2 regions of the Litorilinea aerophila genome follow, and region 1 is predicted to be linked to the other one. Evidence: riboswitches for the same ligand, from Rfam matches in the RefSeq annotation. Region 1 holds a riboswitch; the other holds the start of a gene.
What was found. Region 1 has a riboswitch for glycine ahead of gcvT (glycine cleavage system aminomethyltransferase GcvT). Riboswitches for the same ligand answer to the same signal wherever they lie in the genome.
Positions count from the first base shown of each region.

Region 2: it holds a riboswitch for glycine, as region 1 does, so the genes downstream of both, gcvP (aminomethyl-transferring glycine dehydrogenase) here and gcvT (glycine cleavage system aminomethyltransferase GcvT) in region 1, are expected to answer to the same signal.

Region 1 is NZ_VIGC02000012.1:68,795-77,973, forward strand. It holds partial or broken gene FKZ61_RS11015 (DsbA family oxidoreductase) at 49-615, opposite strand; gene FKZ61_RS11020 (ABC transporter substrate-binding protein) at 1,138-2,523, opposite strand; gene FKZ61_RS11025 (carbohydrate ABC transporter permease) at 2,624-3,466, opposite strand; gene FKZ61_RS11030 (carbohydrate ABC transporter permease) at 3,468-4,406, opposite strand; tRNA gene FKZ61_RS11035 (tRNA-Arg) at 4,852-4,924, opposite strand; glycine riboswitch at 5,083-5,205, shown strand; glycine riboswitch at 5,208-5,275, shown strand; gene gcvT (glycine cleavage system aminomethyltransferase GcvT) at 5,378-6,469, shown strand; gene gcvH (glycine cleavage system protein GcvH) at 6,564-6,965, shown strand; gene FKZ61_RS11050 (ABC transporter substrate-binding protein) at 6,962-8,248, shown strand; gene FKZ61_RS11055 (SdrD B-like domain-containing protein) at 8,422-8,901, opposite strand.
Region 2 is NZ_VIGC02000023.1:52,884-62,062, reverse strand. It holds gene FKZ61_RS16565 (NADH-quinone oxidoreductase subunit B family protein) at 1-88, opposite strand, end outside; gene hoxU (bidirectional hydrogenase complex protein HoxU) at 102-833, opposite strand; gene FKZ61_RS16555 (NuoF family protein) at 833-2,557, opposite strand; gene hoxE (bidirectional hydrogenase complex protein HoxE) at 2,585-3,136, opposite strand; glycine riboswitch at 3,517-3,626, shown strand; gene gcvP (aminomethyl-transferring glycine dehydrogenase) at 3,819-6,749, shown strand; gene FKZ61_RS16540 (ABC transporter ATP-binding protein) at 7,028-7,795, shown strand; gene FKZ61_RS16535 (ABC transporter permease) at 7,782-9,008, shown strand.

The sequences.
Region 1 (9,179 bases):
GCCAGTAAAAACCAGGGCCGCCGGTTGGTGCCGGCGGCCTTTTTCTGTTCAGGATGGGCCAGACTCCTCCGCGGCCAGTTCGGCGGCCACATGCCGCACCACCTTTTCCAGCAGGTGAAGGGGCTGGGCGCCAGAAACCAGATATTTCTCCGCAAAGACCAGGGCCGGCACGGCAGTGAGTCCATAGGCCTGGGCCTGGGCGATGTCCTCATCCACAGCCTGCTGGTAAACGGGATCTGTCAACGCCTGGAGGAAGGCCGTGGCATCCAGGCCCACCTCCCGGGCCAGCTCCGTCAATACGTCCGGCTGGCCAATGTCCTGGGCCTCTTGCCAGTAGGCGCGCATGACCCGGTCGTGATAGGCGGCGCCTTTGCCCTGGGATTCGGCGTATTTGTGGCCGATCAGGGCAGGGCGGCTGTCAATGCCGAACGGCCCCGGGTTCATCTCCAGCCCGTACTGCTCCCGGGCGATGGCGTAGAGACGAGGTCGGGATTCCTCAATCCGCGCCCGATAGTCGGGTGAAATGGGGGTACCGGCCGGGCGCAATTCAAAGGCGCGCCAGCGGACGGTGACCGGGTGTCGTGCTTCGAGCTGCTCCAAACTGGAGGCCACGAGAAAGCACCACGGTCACGCAAAGTCGGACCAGACGTCGATACGGATTCGCTCTTGGGACATAACAAACTCCATGAAATGCGGCCTGCTGACCTGCGGGAGATCCCTTCTGGAGGCCGGGTCAGCCGCTTCACAGCCGCACCAAGACCGGCAGGGAACTGACAGGATTGTACGGTGGAACCCTGTCTCCTGTCAATCCAGGGGCCGGTTAGGTCTGGCGACAGGGGCGCAGGGCGGGTCTCTGGCCCGCCGAACGTGGCCGAATCCACCATCCGGGGTTCCACCGCGACCCACACCACGACGGAGGCTTCCACACCTGCCTGGGCGCTGGTTTTTGGTCCCATCCCGACCAACAGGAACAGCAGCCCCCAAACAAAATCACCAGACTGCCGGGGATTCGCTGGTTGGCCATGATCTCCGTTGGTCCAGGGACAGCCGATGGAGCCGATGGAAAGGGGGCGATGAACAGAATGGCCCGATCCTGAAACGGATCGGGCCACCGAATGCAATGGGCCATCGCCCGGCTCAGATGAAGCCCTGCTGGCGCCACTTCTCGAAGATGGGAACGATCTCCCCTTCTGCCCACGCCACCGCCTCTTCGGGCGTCATTTCCCCCCGGGCGGCCAGGGCAAACATGTTGGGAATGATGAAGGTGTCGAAGACCTCGCCGATGGCCGGGCTGGCCACCCCCGGATAGCCCACGTTGGTCGCCCAATCCTGGGCGGTGGCCAGGATGGCGTATTTGTCCGGCGGATCGGCCTTGGGATCTTCGGCCACCAGGTCGGCCAGGTCGGGCACAGTTTCCGGGAAGGAGGGGAAGTTGTAGAACTCGCTCTTGATGAAGGCCGTCCGATAGTCGGCGGTCAGGTCCAACAGGAACTTCTTGGCGCCCTCCACATTCTCGCTGAAGTTCCAGATGGCGTAGACGCCCATCACGTGCTCCAGGCCGATGCGCCGCACCGGACCGGCAGGGGCCGACCAGAGGCCGATGTTGCGGGCCAGCTCCGGGTCGTCCTTTTCGGCCGTGCGCAGGGCGGAGATGGCGTTGAGGATGAGGGAGCCCCGGCCGCTGAGGAGGAAGCGGTTGTTGGAGGAGGCATCCCACGCCAGGACCTCGGGTTCCATGGCCTCCTGGAAGAGGGCCACGCCCATCTTCACCGCCTCCACCGTCTCCGGCGAGTTGATGACCACGTTGGCGTCCTCATCCTGGACGGACGAGCCGTAGGAATACATCAGGGCGCGCAGGGCCATGTTGGAGTCGATGTCTGGCGAAATGCCGATGCCCAGGGGGTGGCCCATCTCTTTCAACTTGCGGCCCACCCGCAGGATATCCTCCCAGGTGTCCGGCGTGGAACCGGGCTCGGCCTGCTCCCACAGGTCGGTGCGCCAGTGGATGGGATCCGGTACCCAGTTGTCTGAAAAGCCGAACCATTTGTTGGTCTTGGGGTTGTAGGTGCTGGCCCGGGCCAGGGGATGCATCTGGCCGAAGCGGTTCTCCGCCTCCTCGATCACATCGGCGTGGTCGATCACTTCTGGCTCGAAGGCAGAGGGCGGGCTGATGAAACCGAAGAGGTCGTGCCCGCTCTGGGCGGCCACCTCGGCCGAAGCGCGCGCCAGCAGCTCCGAGAAGGCGATGTGATCCACGATCACCTCGGTGTTGTTCTCCGCGCCCCACTGCTTGGTGAATTCGCCGTCGAACCACTCATCATAGGCCGGCACGAAGTGGCTCCACTGGATGATCTTCAGCGTGGTGGGCGCCGCGGCAGCCGGCGCAGATTCGGCCGCGCTGCCCGCCTCCCCGGCCGGGGGCGTAGCCACCGGCGCACAGGCAGCCAACCCGGTGACGGCCAGCCCTGCTCCTACTCCTCTCAGAAAGTCCCGTCTCGAAATGCGTCTGCGTTGGCGGTCCATGGATATTCTCCTTTCGAAATCATCGAAAAACCCATGCTCCTGGAGAAACGAAAACCGATGGACAGAGAACCAGGCCGGGTTTGCCCCGGGGGACGCGCCCCTACTTCAGCGCGCCGCCGGTGATGCCGGCGATGAAACGGTCTAGAAAAGCGTTGTAGATCAGGGCGATGAAGACGCTGGGCAACAGGGCCGCGGCCATCAGCGAGCCCCAGTAGAAGACATCGCCCCGGATCAGGTCCGTGGGCACCCCAACGCTGATGGTCTTGTGGGCCGAGGATGAGATGAAGGTCAGGGCGTAGACGAACTCCTGGGTGGAGAGGGTGAAGGCGAAGATCACCGTGGTGAGGATACCCGAGATGGAAATGGGAAAGATGATGCGGACCAGCGCCCCCAGGCGGCTGCAACCGTCCACCAGCGCGGCATCCTCCAACTCCAGGGGAATGGATTTGAAGAAACCCATCATCAACCAGGTGCAGAAGGGCACGGTAAAGGAGGGATAGACCAAAACCAGCGACCAGAGGGAATCCTGCAGCCCCAGCAGGCTGATGACCCGGGAGAGGGGAATGAAGAGCAGGGTGGGCGGAATCAGGTAGGCCAGGAAGATCATGATGGCCAGGCGTTCCCCCCAGCGGCCGATGAGGCGGGCCAGGCTGTAGCCCGCAGGCACGGCCAGCACTACGGTGATGAGCACCACAATGATCCCCACCAGGCTGGTGTTCCCCAACCAGCGCACGTAAGGCGTGTTGAAAAAGAGCAGCCGGATGTGATCCAGGGTCGGTGGCTCGTTGAACAGGAATGGGTTGTTGGTTGGGTTATAGAGATCCCGGTTGGCCTTGAACGCGGTGATGACCATCCAGAAGAAGGGGAAGGCCGACAGCAGCGCAAAGCCGATGGCAATGCCATAGACCAGCAGGCGGGTGGCAAGCTTGCGGTTGAGGCTCATGTCACACTCCCACGTCAGTCCGACTGGCCAGCCGCAACATGAAGATGCTGGCGATCAAAAGCACCGGGAACAGGAACAGGGAAATGGCAGCGCCCTGGCCCAGATCGTTGGAGATGATACCGATCTGGAAGGCCCAGGAAGCCAGCACATGGGTGGCGTTGACCGGCGGCCCGCCCCGGGTGAGCACGTAGACCACGCCCATATCCGTGAAGGTGAAGACCACGCCGAAGAGCAGGGCCACACTCATGATGGGCAGCATGAGGGGGATCAGGATGTGGACCAGCCGGGTCCAGAAATTGGCACCGTCCACCGCCGCCGCGTCCATCACATCCTGGGGAATGGAGGTCATCCCCGCCAGCAGGATCACGGTGGCAAAGGGCAGCATCCGCCAGACGTGGACGAAGATCACCGCGGCCATGGCCAAATGCGGTTCGCCCAGCCACTGGGGAAAGTCGTAAGGCCCGATGATGTGGAGGGCCCGCAGCAGCCAGTTGACCACGCTGTACTGGGAGTCAAACATCCACTTCCAGCCGATGGTGCTGAGCGCGATGGGCGCGGCCCAGGGCAACAGGATCAAAAAACGCAACAGATTCCGCCCGCGGAACTGATTGGCCAGGGCCAGGGCCAGGATCTTGGCCAGCACCAACACCAACACCTGGGAGATGATGGTGAAGATGAACGTATTGGCCAGCGAGCGGCGAAACAGGGAACTCTGCAGGATGTCGATGTAGTTTTGCAGGCCCACGAAGCTGTAGTCAAAACGGCCGGCGATGGTGGTGTTGAGGCTGAGGTAGATGGCGTAAAAGAAAGGGACGCCGGTTAAGAGAAACACGAAGAGGACGGCCGGCGCCAGCATCAGGATGCCCAGCAGCCGTTCACTATCCACCACATGCCTGAAATCGAACCGTCGGACTTGAGGTTTGGGTGCGACCGCTTCCAAGGTTTCTTCCTTTCCTCCCCCCTGAGTCCACTGCAGAAACCACGGACTTCACCACTTTCTTTACACTTGGGTTCAGCCACAGATTCCATAGAAAACACGGATTACACAGATCGAGCTGGATAAAAATCTGTGTTCATCTGTGGGCTCTGTGATCGAATTCAATCTGCAAAGGTGGTGACAGATTTCGCCAGATTTCTCGCTGGGAGTCCTCTGCGCCTGCTGCGTTTCTGCGGTAAAAGAACGCCTTTTGCAGGGGAATCAAAAAAGAAAAACACCGACAACCAAGATGCAACCACCAGATACGACCAATGTGAGGGAATGGAACCGGGCCTGAAGCCAGAACCTGACCGGCAGACAGGAACCCACGTGGGGAAGATGTAGGAGGGCAGTCAGTTGGTTCCTGCCAGGACACCGTTGAAGACGGTGTCAGGGAGCCACAAGTCAGCACCCCCTCCAGGATTCGAACCTGGGACCCACAGATTAGAAGTCTGTTGCTCTATCCACTGAGCTAAGGGGGCAGGACGACACCTTTCAGCGCGATTGTAGCCAACATCCCGGCGAAAGTCAAAAAACAGCCGTTTTACCCTGGACACCGCCCCTGCCCACAGCGACCTGACCTTGCCAACATCTGCCGCTCCGGGTATACTGGCCCTGCAAAACCAGGATCGACAGCCGTTTGAAGAACACGAGAGAGCGCCTCCCAAAAGCCACCGGCCTGGGAGGCCGCCGAAGGTGCAAGCGCCATTCGCCACCCGAGGGATGGCGTGACTCTCTCAGGCAAAAGGATCGTGTTCGGACGGAACTCTGGAGAGAGCTCGCTGCAGGCGAGTCGCCGACGGGGATGAAACTCTCAGGCGCCAGGACAGAGTGGACACCGGGTAACTTCCTGGTATCCACTCTTTTTGATTGGCGCCTGGATGAAACAGCGCCTGTCTGGCCTGGACAGGGCCACCCACAGAAAGGACGACGGCATGCAACGAACCCGCCTCTACGCAACCCACGTGGCCATGGGCGCCCGCATGGTGGACTTCGCGGGCTGGGAACTGCCGGTTCAATACCCTTCCGGCCCCACAGCCGAACACCACGCAGTCCGCAACGCAGCCGGCCTCTTCGACATCGACCACATGGGCCAGTTCGAGCTGCGGGGACCCGACGCCGAAGCCTTCCTCCAGCTGGTCCAGGTCTACGATGTAGCCGCCATGCAGCCCTACGACGCCCATTACAGCCTGCTCACCTATGCCGACGGCACCATCGTGGACGACATCTTCCTCTACCGCCTCCCGGAACGCTGGCTGGTGGTGGTCAACGCGGCCAACCGGGCCAAAGACCTGGCCTGGCTCCAGGCCCACCTGAACGGCTTCCAGGTCACCCTGGACGACATTTCGGACACCACCTACATGCTGGCCCTGCAGGGGCCCAAAGCCGAAGCCATCCTTCAACGGTTGACCCCCGCGGACCTGGCCTCCATGCCCGCACGCACGGCCCGGGAAACCACCCTGGACGGCGTCCCGGTGCTCTTGGGGCGCACCGGCTACACGGGCGAAGACGGCTTCGAGATCTACGCACCCGACGCCCAGGCAGAACACCTCTGGCAGCGCATCCTGGAAGCCGGTGCCGACGATGGCCTCCTGGCCTGCGGCCTGGCCGCCCGGGACAGCCTCCGCTTCGAGGCCTGCCTCCCCCTCTACGGCCATGAAATCGACGCCGCCACCAATCCCCTGGAAGCCCGGCTGGGCTGGGTCATCGACTGGGGCCACGACTTCATCGGCCGGGAGGCCCTGCTGAAAGTCCGGCTGGAAGAGCCCCAGCGGCTGCTGATCGGCTTCGAAATGCTAGACCGGGCCGTCCCCCGCCAGGGATACCCCATCGCGGTGGATGGGGAGGTGGTGGGCCACGTGACCACCGGCATGAAAAGCCCAACCCTGGACAAATTCCTGGGGCTGGGGTACGTGCCCCGACAGCACAGCAAACTTGGCACCGAGCTGGAGATCCTGGTGCGGGGCACCCCTCGCCGGGCCCGGGTGGTCAGGCGCCCCTTCTACAAGCCCCGCTACAAGGGGTAAACGACGCCGCAAAGAAACGCCCCGCCAGGGCGGCACCGAACCCAACGCTTTCAGGTCACAATCCATTGCATGCACCATGACAGGAGACGAAACCATGGCGGACTACCAACTGGACAGCAACGCCAAGTACGCTCGGACCCACGAATGGGTTCGCATCGAAGATGGGCTCGCGGTGGTGGGCATCAGCGACGCAGCCCAGGACATGCTCAGCGACGTGGTCTATGTGGAGCTGCCCCAGGAAGGGGACGAGGTGGAAGCGGGCCAGGAGGTGGCCGTGGTGGAATCGGTCAAGGCCGCCGAGGATGTGATCGCGCCGGTCAGCGGCAAGGTGGTTGCGGTCAACCGCGCCCTGGAGGATAAACCGGAGCTGGTCAACGAGCAGCCCTACCAGGCCTGGTTCTTCAAGCTGGAGCCCACAGCCGCGTTGGAAGAGGAGCTGGCACAGCTCATGTCGCCCGAGGAATACGACCGCTTCGTCGACGAAGAGTCCCATTGAGGCGTTGTTCCCATCCGTTCAGTCGATATCTGGTCCTGCTGGCCCTTCTGGCCGGGCTCACGGCCGGCTGTCGCGCCCTGCCCCTGGAGATCCCCCTGCCCGACTTTCTGGCACGCCAGGAAGCAGCCCAGGAGGAGCCGATCCAGCTGCGTTGGGGAGGGGGGGCCACATCTCCAGGAGAGCGGGAACTGATTCAGGCACAGCTGGCCCGGTTCCAGGCCACAGAGGAGCGCATTACTGTGGAGGCCCGGTGGACAGACAACCTGGCCGAGACCCTGCCGGGTGCCCAGGCCACGGGCGAGGCGCCCGACGTTTTTCTGGCCACCGGCAACCTGCTCCCCCAACTGGTGGCCGACCAGGCCCTGGTGATCCTCCCCAACGACTGGATTCCAGCCGCCGACCTGTACCCGGGCCTGGAAGGGGCCTGGCTGCAGCGGGGCACGACGGCCTGCCTGCCCCGGGATCTTGCCACCCTGGCCCTGGTGTACAACCGGGAGCGCTTTGACAGCGCCGGGTTGACCTACCCGGACAGTAGCTGGGGCTGGCAGGAGCTCTACAACGCGGCCGCCGCCCTGACGGATGCCAACAACGGCCTGTACGGCCTGGTGCTGGCTGCCGATATCAGCCGCTGGCTGCCCTTCGTCTACCAGGCAGGAGGCCGTCTGCTCAGCGCCGACGGCCAGACCCTGGCCCTCCACAGCCCGGAGGCCCTGACGGCCACTGAGTTTTTCCTCTCCCTCTTCCAGGAGGGGCTGGCAGTGACTCCCGACCAACTGGACAGCACCTGGAACGGTGAAGGCTTTGGCCGGGGACGGGCCGCCATGACCCTTGAAGCGAACTGGATCGTCTCCTACCTGGCTGCGGAGTTCCCAGAGCTGCGCTATGGGGTGGCTGAACTGCCGGCGGGGCCGGCGGGACGGGCTACCCTGGCCTTCACCACCTGCTACGCCGTGGCCGCGTCCAGCCCCCACCGGAACGAGGCCGTGGCCCTGGCCGATTTCCTGAGCCAGCCCGGACATCTGGCCGAATGGGCAGAACACACCCTGCACCTACCCGGCCGGCGGACCCTCCTGCCCAGCTGGCGGGCCGCTCACCCCGACCTGGATGCCTTTGCCCGAGGAGTTGACTACGGGCAGCTCTGGCAATTGCCGTCCCCCCTCCAGGGGCTGATCCCCCTGGCCAACAGCGACCTGCAGGCCGCCATGGACGGCGACCTGACCGCGCAGGAGTTCCTGGACCAGCTGAACGCCCGGGGGCAGCGCGCCCTGGGCACAGGCCCCTGACAGGGCGTCCCCGACCATCCCTCCGACGCGGTGGAACGCCGATGAAACCGCAGGAGCGCCGGGAACGTGCAAAGCTCCCCAATAAAAAAGGCCCCGGCGCCAAACCGGGACCTTGAAGAGGCCACCCCGACGGGCACACCAGCGCCCGTCGCTCCAGATAACTGATGCCGAGCCTACCGCACCACCACCGGCAGATAGAGCGCAGTGCTCACATCCAGCAGGAATTCCGAAGCGATGGTCACCTCATCCAGGATGATCACCTGGGCATTGGCCTCCCCGTTCCGTTCTGACCAGATGCGATAGGTGCCGGGTTCCAGGTTGCGAAAGACAAACTGGCCGGCCTGGTCAGTCACCTCCACCATGATGGGCCGCCAATCTTCCGACTGCTGAGGCCAGGCCTCCAAAAACACCGGCGTATCCGCGGCCACAGGTTCGCCCACATCCAGCCTGCCATTCTGGTTCAGATCGGACCAGACCACGCCCGACAAAACCAGCCCCCCTGCTTCAGCGGCCTGAACGTGGCCGGGCTGCCCCACAGCCAGCAACAAAAGTGCCAGACCGACCCAGGCCAGCCAGCGAAAACGGGCGCTCCGCCTGCGGGCTTCTCTCGTCCTCTGGGTTAACTGCTGGAGATAATGATTTCGGCTCTGCATGTGTCACCTCTGTCTGTCTGCCTTGTGGCCGCTCTGCTCCATCCCGGAGCGCGTCTGTCTCTCCGTGGCTGTCACCCGGCAGGGTAACAGCTTTTGCTGTCCCCAATATATCCCAATTTTGCCGTTTGAAAGCCGTCAAAATGCTGTCAAAATGGCCATGAAGCAGGCAGAAAGACAGGAACGGCACCGTTTCGGTGCCGTTCCTGTCAAAAACATTTCCAGATGGGGAGTGGGTCAGAGATATTGTTCAAGCTCGTCGGTGCAGGATGGAGGGGCAG
Region 2 (9,179 bases), on a different contig from region 1:
AGCCGCCCAGCCAGGCCGTGGCCAGGCGTACCTTGCCCCGTTGGGCGGGGCGCTCCTGGGGCGTTTTCTCAGCTTGTTGGCGTTCCATGGCCCTTTCCTCCCTACTGCTCGCCGGCCGGATAGTGCCACTGCTTCTTGTTGCGCCCATCCAGGATCCAGCGCAGGAAGTCATGTTGCTTTTCCATTTCCGCCACGGTGACGCCCCGGGTGGTCAGGGCGCCGGTGGGGCAGACCTGGACACACTTGCCACAGCTGGTGCAGCTCTGGCTGGTTCCCCAGGGCTGGTTCAGGTCGGCGATGATGCGACTGTTCACACCCCGTCCCATCACATCCCAGACGTGGGCGCCCTCGATCTCGTCGCAGACCCGGACACAGCGGGTGCAGAGGATGCAGCGGTTGTGATCCAGCACGAAGCGTTCGTGGCTGGCATCCACCGGCAGATCCGGGTTCAGGTAGGGATAGCGTACGTGGTCCATCCCCAGGTTCACCGCCTGGTCCTGGAGCTCGCAGTGGCCGTTCATGACACAGACCGCGCAGACGTGGTTGCGCTCGGCGAAGAGCAGCTCCAGAATCATGCGGCGGTACTTGAGGAGCCGGTCACTGTGGGTGCGGACCACCATCCCCTCCTGCACGGGCGTGACGCAGGAGGCCAGCAGCCGGTTGCTCCCCTCCACTTCCACCAGGCAGAGGCGGCAGCCCCCCCGCTCACTCAGGCCCTCCAGGTGACAGAGGGTCGGGATCTGAATGCCCAGCTCTTCCAGCAAGCTCAGCAGGGATTGCCCCTCCTGGGCACTGACCAGTTCATCGTTGACCGTGAGTGTGACGACGGACATCAGTTCACCTCCCCGGAGATGGAGCCGTTCCCGGCCAGGGCCTGGGCGTGGAGCCGGTCAGGCCATTCCAGGACGGGCACCTGATCCAGGCTGCAGACGCCGGCAGGGCAACGCCGCTCGCGGATGTGGGCCTCGTACTCGTCCCGGAAGTAGCGCAGGGTACTCAGGACTGGATTGGGGGCCGATTGGCCCAGGCCACAGAGGCTGGTCTCCTGCACCATGACGCAGAGCTCTTCCAGGGTGGCCAGGTCCGCGGGGGTGGCGCTGCCGTCGGTGATGCGGCGGAGCAGTTCGTACATCTCCACCGTCCCCACCCGGCACGGCACACACTTGCCGCAGCTCTCGTCCATGCAGAATTCCATGAAAAATTTGGCCACGTCCACCATGCAGCTGCGGTCATCCATGACGATCAGGCCGCCAGAGCCCATGATGGAACCCAGGGCCCGCAGGCTCTCGTAGTCCACGGGCGTATCCAAGAACTGGGCGGGGATGCAGCCGCCACTGGGGCCGCCGGTCTGGGCCGCTTTGAAAGTGCCCCCGTCGGGGATGCCGCCGCCGATGTCGAAGACGATCTCCCGCAGGGTGATGCCCATGGGCACTTCGATGAGGCCGGTGGTGGCCACCTTGCCGGCCAGGGCGAAGATCTTGGTGCCCTTGCTCTTTTCCGTGCCAATGCCGGCGAACCAGTCCGCGCCGTGGGTGATGATGGGCGCCACGTTGCCCAGGGTTTCCACGTTGTTGATGAGGGTAGGCATGCCCCACAGACCCCGCTGGGCGGGATAGGGTGGCCGGGGCACCGGCTGGCCGCGGCGTCCCATGATGGAAGCCATGAGGGCGGTCTCCTCGCCACAGACGAAGGCGCCCGCGCCGATGCGCACGTCGATGCGGAAGTTGAAGTTGCTGTCCAGGATGCGGCTGCCCAGCAGCCCCCGGCGCTCGGCGGCGCGGATGGCCCGCTCCAGCCGTTTGGCGGCGATGGGGTATTCCCCCCGCACGTAGATGTAGCCCTGTTCCGCGCCCACGGCATAGCCAGCGATGGCCATGCCCTCCAGCACCCGGTGGGGGTCCGACTCCATCAGGGTGCGATCCATGTAAGCGCCGGGATCGCCCTCGTCTCCGTTGGCCACCACAAACTTGCGGGCGCCCGGCGCCTTGCGCACCAGGTCCCACTTGAGGCCGGTGGGATAACCGGCGCCGCCCCGGCCCCGCAGGCCGCTGCGGATGATCTCGGCGCACACCTCTTCGGGCGTCATCTCCCGCAGGGCAAAGGCCAGGGCCGAGTAGCCGCCCCGAGCCACGTAGTCCTCCAGCCGCTCCGGGTCGATGAGCCCACTGTTGGACAGGACCACCTTGTGTTGTTTGGTGAAGAAAGGGATGTCCAGGGGCAGCAGATGCTCCTGGACCGGCTCACCGCCCTGCACATGTTGTTGGACGATGCGGCGGGCGGCATCCGGCGTGACATTTTCGTAGAGGAGGTCCGGCTCTCCCTGGCGCTGGACGGTAACCACCGGCCCGCGGCTGCAGGGCCCCATGCAGCCGGTGGAAACCACCTGGACCTCCGCGTTCAACTCCCGGCGGGCGATCTCATCCTGCAGCGCGTCGGCCACAGCGGTGCCGCCGGAGGACAGACAGGGTGTGCTGGCACAACAGAGCAGCCGGCAGCGGAAACCCTGCTGTCGCTCCTGCTCCCGTTGGGCCATGTTCTCCAGGTCGGCTCGATTCATGGTTTGCACCCTCCCTTCAGTGGGCCATTAGCCGGCCATGGGTTCCGGCTGAGAAGTGTCCAGCAGGGCCTTGAGCCGGCTGAGGGTGGTCTCCGGCGTCTCCCGGCCCAGGACTTCGCCATCCACCACAATCACCGGCGCCAGTCCACAGCTGCCCAGACAACGGGCGGTGGCGACGCTGAGTTTGCCGTCGGGCGTGGTCTGGCCTGGCTCCACCCCAAATTCCGCCTGCAGCGAGGCGACGATCTCGGCCGCCCGCTTGACGTAACAGGCCGTCCCCATGCAGACAATGCAGGTGTGCTCCCCCTGGGGTTTCAGGGAAAAGAAATGGTAAAAGGTGGCCACGCCGTAGACCCAACTCAGGGGCAGCTTGAGCTGGCGGGCCACATAGATCAGGAGATCCTCCTCCAGGAAGCCGAAAGCCTCCTGGGCAGTGTGCAACACCTCGATCAGGGCATCCTGTTGATACTGGAAGCGCTTCAACGTCCGGTCGATCAACTTGAAGCGGGGGTCGCCGCTGGGATGCTCCCCGCCATCGTCCCGGCGGGGTGAACGTTTGGCAGTCGGTCTGGCAGCCATACGCGTCCTTTCCAAAGCTGGAATCCACGGATGCACCGGCCCGGCGCCGGGGAGGCATGCTCCCGGCATGTTTACTGTACCGGAGAATGGGTCACCTGGCGTCAGGCAACTGGGGAGACCTGACCCTGCCCGGCTGGCCGGTCTTGCCCCTGGCCAGTTGACCAGGGGGCGGCCCCGTGCCCGCCCGATTTCTTCAGACCCAGGCGGATGAAGGGACCGCGACGGCTATGCTGGCCAGCATGTAGGGACGAAAAATTTTTCGCCCCGATTGACCCCAGACAGGTGAAAGGGGCACCCATTCCCGCAGGGGCGGGCATCTGGCATTCCGCTCCACTCCATGGCATAATAGAAAACCAGACAACCGAATATCCACAGGCTGATACGGCGCAGCGAGAGAGGGCCTGCTCTGCCAGGACGCCGAAGGTGCAAGCCGACGTGGCAGCCACACCACGCCGGTGACACTCTCAGGCAAAAGGATCGTTGCGCATAAGCCACTCTGGAAAGCCTCCTGTCCCCTGGGCAGGAGCACCGACGGGGCAATTCTCACCTATTCACTCGGGCATTCACTCGGGCAATTCATCAGGTGAGGACAATCTCTCAGGTCGACGACAGAGCAGACGGGCATCCTTTTGGAGTGCCCGTTTTTTGTTCCCCGTTTTGTGACACAGGAGGGAGTAGAATCATGACCCTGTCCAACGTGCTGGATGCCATTTTCGACCCATCCCCCCCAGACCCAACCACCGATCCCCAGGCCCGGCAGGCGCTCTTGCAACCCCAGGACACCTTCCCACGCCGCCACCTGGGCCCCACCCCGGCCGCCGTGGCCGAGATGCTGGCCACCATCGGCGTCTCCTCCCTGGATGAGCTCATCGACCAGGCCGTGCCGGCCAACATCCGCCTGCAGCGCCCCCTGGATCTGCCGCCCCCCCGCACCGAAAGCCAGGTCCTGGCCGACCTGCGGGAGCTGGCCGCGCAAAACCAGATCTTCCGCTCGTTCATCGGCATGGGCTACTACGACTGCATCACCCCGCCGGTGATCCAGCGCAACATCCTGGAAAATCCGGGCTGGTACACCCACTACACCCCGTACCAGCCTGAAATCGCCCAGGGCCGCCTGGAGGCGCTCCTCAACTTCCAGACCATGGTCTGTGACCTCACCGGCCTGGAAATCGCCAACGCCTCCCTGCTGGACGAAGGGACCGCGGCCGCCGAAGCCATGACCATGTGCAAGCGGGCCCAACGTCGCTCCACCGCCAACACCTTCTTCGTCTCCGAAAAATGCCACCCCCAGACCATCGCCGTGGTCCAGACCCGGGCCGAACCCTTCGGCTTCCAGGTGGTGGTGGGCGATCCCGCAAGCTACGACTTCAGCCAGCCCACCTTCGGCGCCTTGCTCCAATATCCGGACACTGAAGGCAACATCGAAGACTACGCGAACTTTGTGGAGCGGGCCCACCAGGCCGGCGCGCTGGTGGTGGTGGCCACCGACCTGCTGGCCCTGACCCTGCTGCGCCCACCCGGCGAGTTCGGCGCCGACATCGCCGTGGGCAGCAGCCAGCGCTTCGGCGTGCCCATGGGCTACGGCGGCCCCCACGCCGCCTTCATGGCCACCACCGACGCCCTCAAGCGCCTCATGCCCGGCCGTCTGGTGGGCGTCTCGGTGGACGCCAACGGCGCCCCCGCCTTCCGCCTGGCCCTCCAGACCCGGGAGCAGCACATCCGCCGGGAAAAGGCCACCAGCAACATCTGCACGGCCCAGGTGCTCCTGGCCATCATGGCCTCCATGTACGCGGTCTACCACGGCCCAGACGGCCTGCGCACCATCGCCCGCCGGGTGCAACTTCTGACCACGGTCCTGGCCCAGGCCCTGCGCCAGGCCGGCTACACCCTCAACGACGGCCCCGTCTTCGACACGCTGAAGATCACCGCCGGCCCCCGCAGCCAGGCAGCGATCCTGGAAGCGGCCCGCCAGCGGCGCATCAACCTGCGGGCCTACCCGGACGGTGCAGTGGGCCTTTCCCTGGACGAGGCCACCACGCCGGAGGAGCTGGAAGCCCTGCTTCAGATCTTCGGCGCCCAGGCCGATGTGGAAGCCCTGGCCGCGGAGGCGGATCTGACCTACCCGGCGCCCCTGGCCCGCACCAGCGACTTCCTCACCCACCCGGTCTTCCACCGCTACCACTCCGAGACGGAGATGCTGCGCTACATCTTCCGGCTCCAGGGGCGGGACATCTCCCTGGCCCATTCCATGATCCCCCTGGGCTCCTGTACCATGAAGCTCAACGCGACCACTGAGATGCTGCCCATCACCTGGCCGGAATTCGCGCACCTGCACCCCTTCGTGCCCCGGGAACAGGCCCAGGGCTACGCCGAGCTCTTCCGCCGGCTGGAAGCCATGCTGGCCGAGATCACCGGTTTTGATGCCGTCTCCCTCCAGCCCAACGCGGGCTCCCAGGGCGAGTACGCCGGCCTGTTGCTCATCCGGGCCTATCACCAGGCCCGGGGCGAAGGCCACCGCCACATCTGCCTCATCCCTGCCTCGGCCCACGGCACCAACCCGGCCAGCGCGGTGATGGCCGGCATGACCGTGGTGGTGGTGCGCTGTGACGAGAACGGCAACGTGGACCTGGACGACCTGCGGGCCAAGGCCGAGGAGCACAGCCAGGAGCTGGCGGCCATCATGGTCACCTACCCCTCCACCCACGGCGTCTTCGAAGAGGGTATCGTGGAGCTCTGCCGCATCGTCCACCAGCACGGCGGCCAGGTCTACATGGACGGCGCCAACATGAACGCCCAGGTGGGCCTCTGCCGCCCCGGGGACATGGGCGCGGATGTCTGTCACCTGAATTTGCACAAGACCTTCTGCATCCCCCATGGCGGAGGCGGCCCGGGGATGGGCCCCATCTGTGTGGCGGCGCACCTGGCGCCCTTCCTGCCCAACAGCCCGGTGGTGCCCGGCGTGGGCGGCGCAGAGAGCGTGGGCGCAGTCTCGGCCGCGCCGTGGGGCAGCCCCAGCATCCTGCCCATCTCCTACGCCTACATCGCCATGATGGGCGCAGCCGGCCTGACCGCCGCCACCAAAATCGCTATCCTCAACGCCAACTACATCGCCGCCCGCCTGGAGCCCCACTACCCGGTCCTCTACAAAGGGGCCCAGGGGCGGGTGGCCCACGAATGCATCATCGACGTACGGCCGCTGAAGGCCGTGGGCGTGGAAGTGGAGGACATCGCCAAGCGCCTGATGGATTTCGGCTTCCATGCGCCGACCATGTCCTTCCCGGTGCCGGGTACGCTGATGATCGAGCCCACCGAGAGTGAGTCGAAGGAGGAGCTGGATCGCTTCTGCGACGCCATGATCGCCATTCGCGAGGAGATCCGGGCCATTGAGCGGGGAGAGATGGACCCGGAGGACAACCCGCTGAAGGGCGCGCCCCACACGGCCCAGATGGTGGCGGCCGATGTCTGGAACCACCGCTACTCCCGGGAGCAGGCCGCCTTCCCCGCGCCCTGGGTGCGGGAGGCCAAATTTTGGCCCCCAGTGGCCCGCATCGACAACGTCTACGGCGACCGGCACCTGGTCTGCACCTGTCCGCCCCTGGAAGCCTACGCCTGACGGGCGGATCCCCCCTTTGGGATCGGTCGGGGCAGGGGGACGTTTCCCTTGCCCCGACGGTCTGTTCCCCCAGGGTCCACGGACCCTAATATCTGCTTTAACTTTTCTCCAGAACTTCTCCACATTTTCTCGATACACTGAAAATAGACGGTGAAAGCGGTCCCGGCTGGCGCCGGGAGCGGACTCTATTATCGTTCTCCGTTCAGCAGTGGACTCATGATTAAGGGGAAATCGTCGTGAGCAGTCAGATGCAACAGGACAGCGCCGGCCCGGTTCCTGTGGTGGAGATCCAGGACATCACCAAGACCTACGTCATGGGCAAGACCCAGGTCCACGCCCTGCGGGGCGTCTCCTTCCGGGTGGAGGCCGGCGAGTATGTGGCCATCATGGGAGCCAGCGGCTCGGGCAAGAGCACCCTCATGAACCTCATCGGCCTGCTGGATCGGCCCACCAGCGGCACCTACCGGATCCGGGGCACGGAGGTGAGCCAGCTCAGCAAGAACCGCCTGGCGGACCTGCGCAACCGGGAGATCGGCTTTGTCTTCCAGCGCTTCAACCTGCTGGCCCGCACGCCGGCCCGGCGCCAGGTGGAGTTGCCCCTCTTCTACGCCGGCGTGCCGCCCCGCCAGGCCCGGGAGATGGCCATGCGCGCCCTGGAACGGGTGGGCCTGGCCGACCGGGCCGACCATCGCCCGGACGAGCTCTCGGGCGGCCAACAGCAGCGGGTGGCCATTGCCCGGGCCCTGGTCAACAACCCCAGCCTGGTCCTGGCCGACGAGCCAACGGGCGCCCTGGATTCCCAAACCGGCGCCGAGGTGATGGCCCTCTTCCGGGAGCTCAACGAGAACGGCATCACCCTCATCGTGGTCACCCACGACATCAACGTGGCCAACCAGGCCCGGCGCATCATCACCCTCCACGACGGTCAGATCGTCTCCGACCGGCCTGGCCCCGGGCTCCGGGAGATGCCCACCACGGCCGTCCCCATCCAAGACGGACTGCAGCCCCTGCCCCTGGAACAGGAGGGCCGCCATGCGGGTGCTTAGGTACTTTGCCGTGGCACTGGAGAGCATCCTGGCCCACAAGCTGCGGGCCCTCCTGACCATGCTGGGCATCATCATCGGCGTGGCCGCAGTGCTGACCACCGTGGGCATCGGCGCCGGCGCCGCGGCCAGCATCACCGAGCGCATCGAGAGCGGCGGCACCAACCTTCTCACCGTCAACGGCACCACCAACCGCAACGCCGGTGGCTCCACCACCCTCACCATGGGCGATGTGGAAGCCCTGTCCAACCGCACCCTGCACCCGGACCTGGCCCTGGTGGTGCCGGAGTACACCGGCAACGCCACCCTGGTGGTGGGCACCGTGGAGAGCCAGAACAATGTGGTGGGCACCACAGCCGATTACGCCGCGGTGCGCAATCTCACGGTGGCCGAGGGAGCGTTTCTCTCGCCGGAGGAGGTGGAGCAACAGCAGCGGGTGGTGGTCCTGGGTGCCAACGTGGCTCAGGACCTCTTCGGCGGCGCGGATCCCGTGGGCCAGGCAGTGCGCATCAACACCGACCTCTTCCAGGTGGTGGGCGTGCTAGAGGCCACCGGCGGCACCGGCTTCGGCAGCAACGACGACCGGGTCTTTGTGCCCATCGGCGTGGCCCAGAAACGGCTCTTCAATGCCCCCCGCCACCGGGGCGAATACACCGTCTCGTCCATCAGCATCCAGGCCGTGAGTGCGGACCGGCTGGATGAGGCCCAGGCGGACATCGAGATGACCCTGCGCCTGCGTCACGGCCTGACTGCCGACGAGGAGAACGACTTCTCCATCTTCAACCAGGCCACCCTCCTGAGCATCGCCAGCGACGTCTCTGGAACCCTGACCCTGCTGCTGGGCAGCATCGGCAGCGTCAGCCTGGTGGTAGGTGGCATCGGCATCATGAACATCATGCTGGTCTCGGTGACCGAGCGGACCCGGGAGATCGGTCTGCGCAAGGCCCTGGGCGCCCACGACAGCGACATCCTGCTCCAGTTCCTCATCGAGGCCCTGGTCCTCACCTCGGTGGGGGGCGTCCTGGGCATCGGCCTGAGCTACGGCGTGGGGTACCTGGTGAGCAACATGTCGGCAGCCACCTTCCGGGTGGTAATCCTGCCCCAGTATCTGGTGCTGGCCCTGGTCGTCAGCTCGGCCTGTGGCTTCGTCTTCGGCCTGTACCCGGCCATGCGGGCGACCCAGCTGGATCCCATCGAGGCCCTGCGCTTCGAGTAGAAACCACGCTCGGTCGTTCACGATTTCGACGCGGAGTCGGCATCCTGGCCTGAAAAAAGGACGCAGATGGGTAGGTCCGGTCTCCTGGCCGGAGATCCGCACCCAACGGGGCGGGAACCCATGTCACGCAGGGATGCGTGACCTACGTATCGTGCCGATTGTTCATCTCCC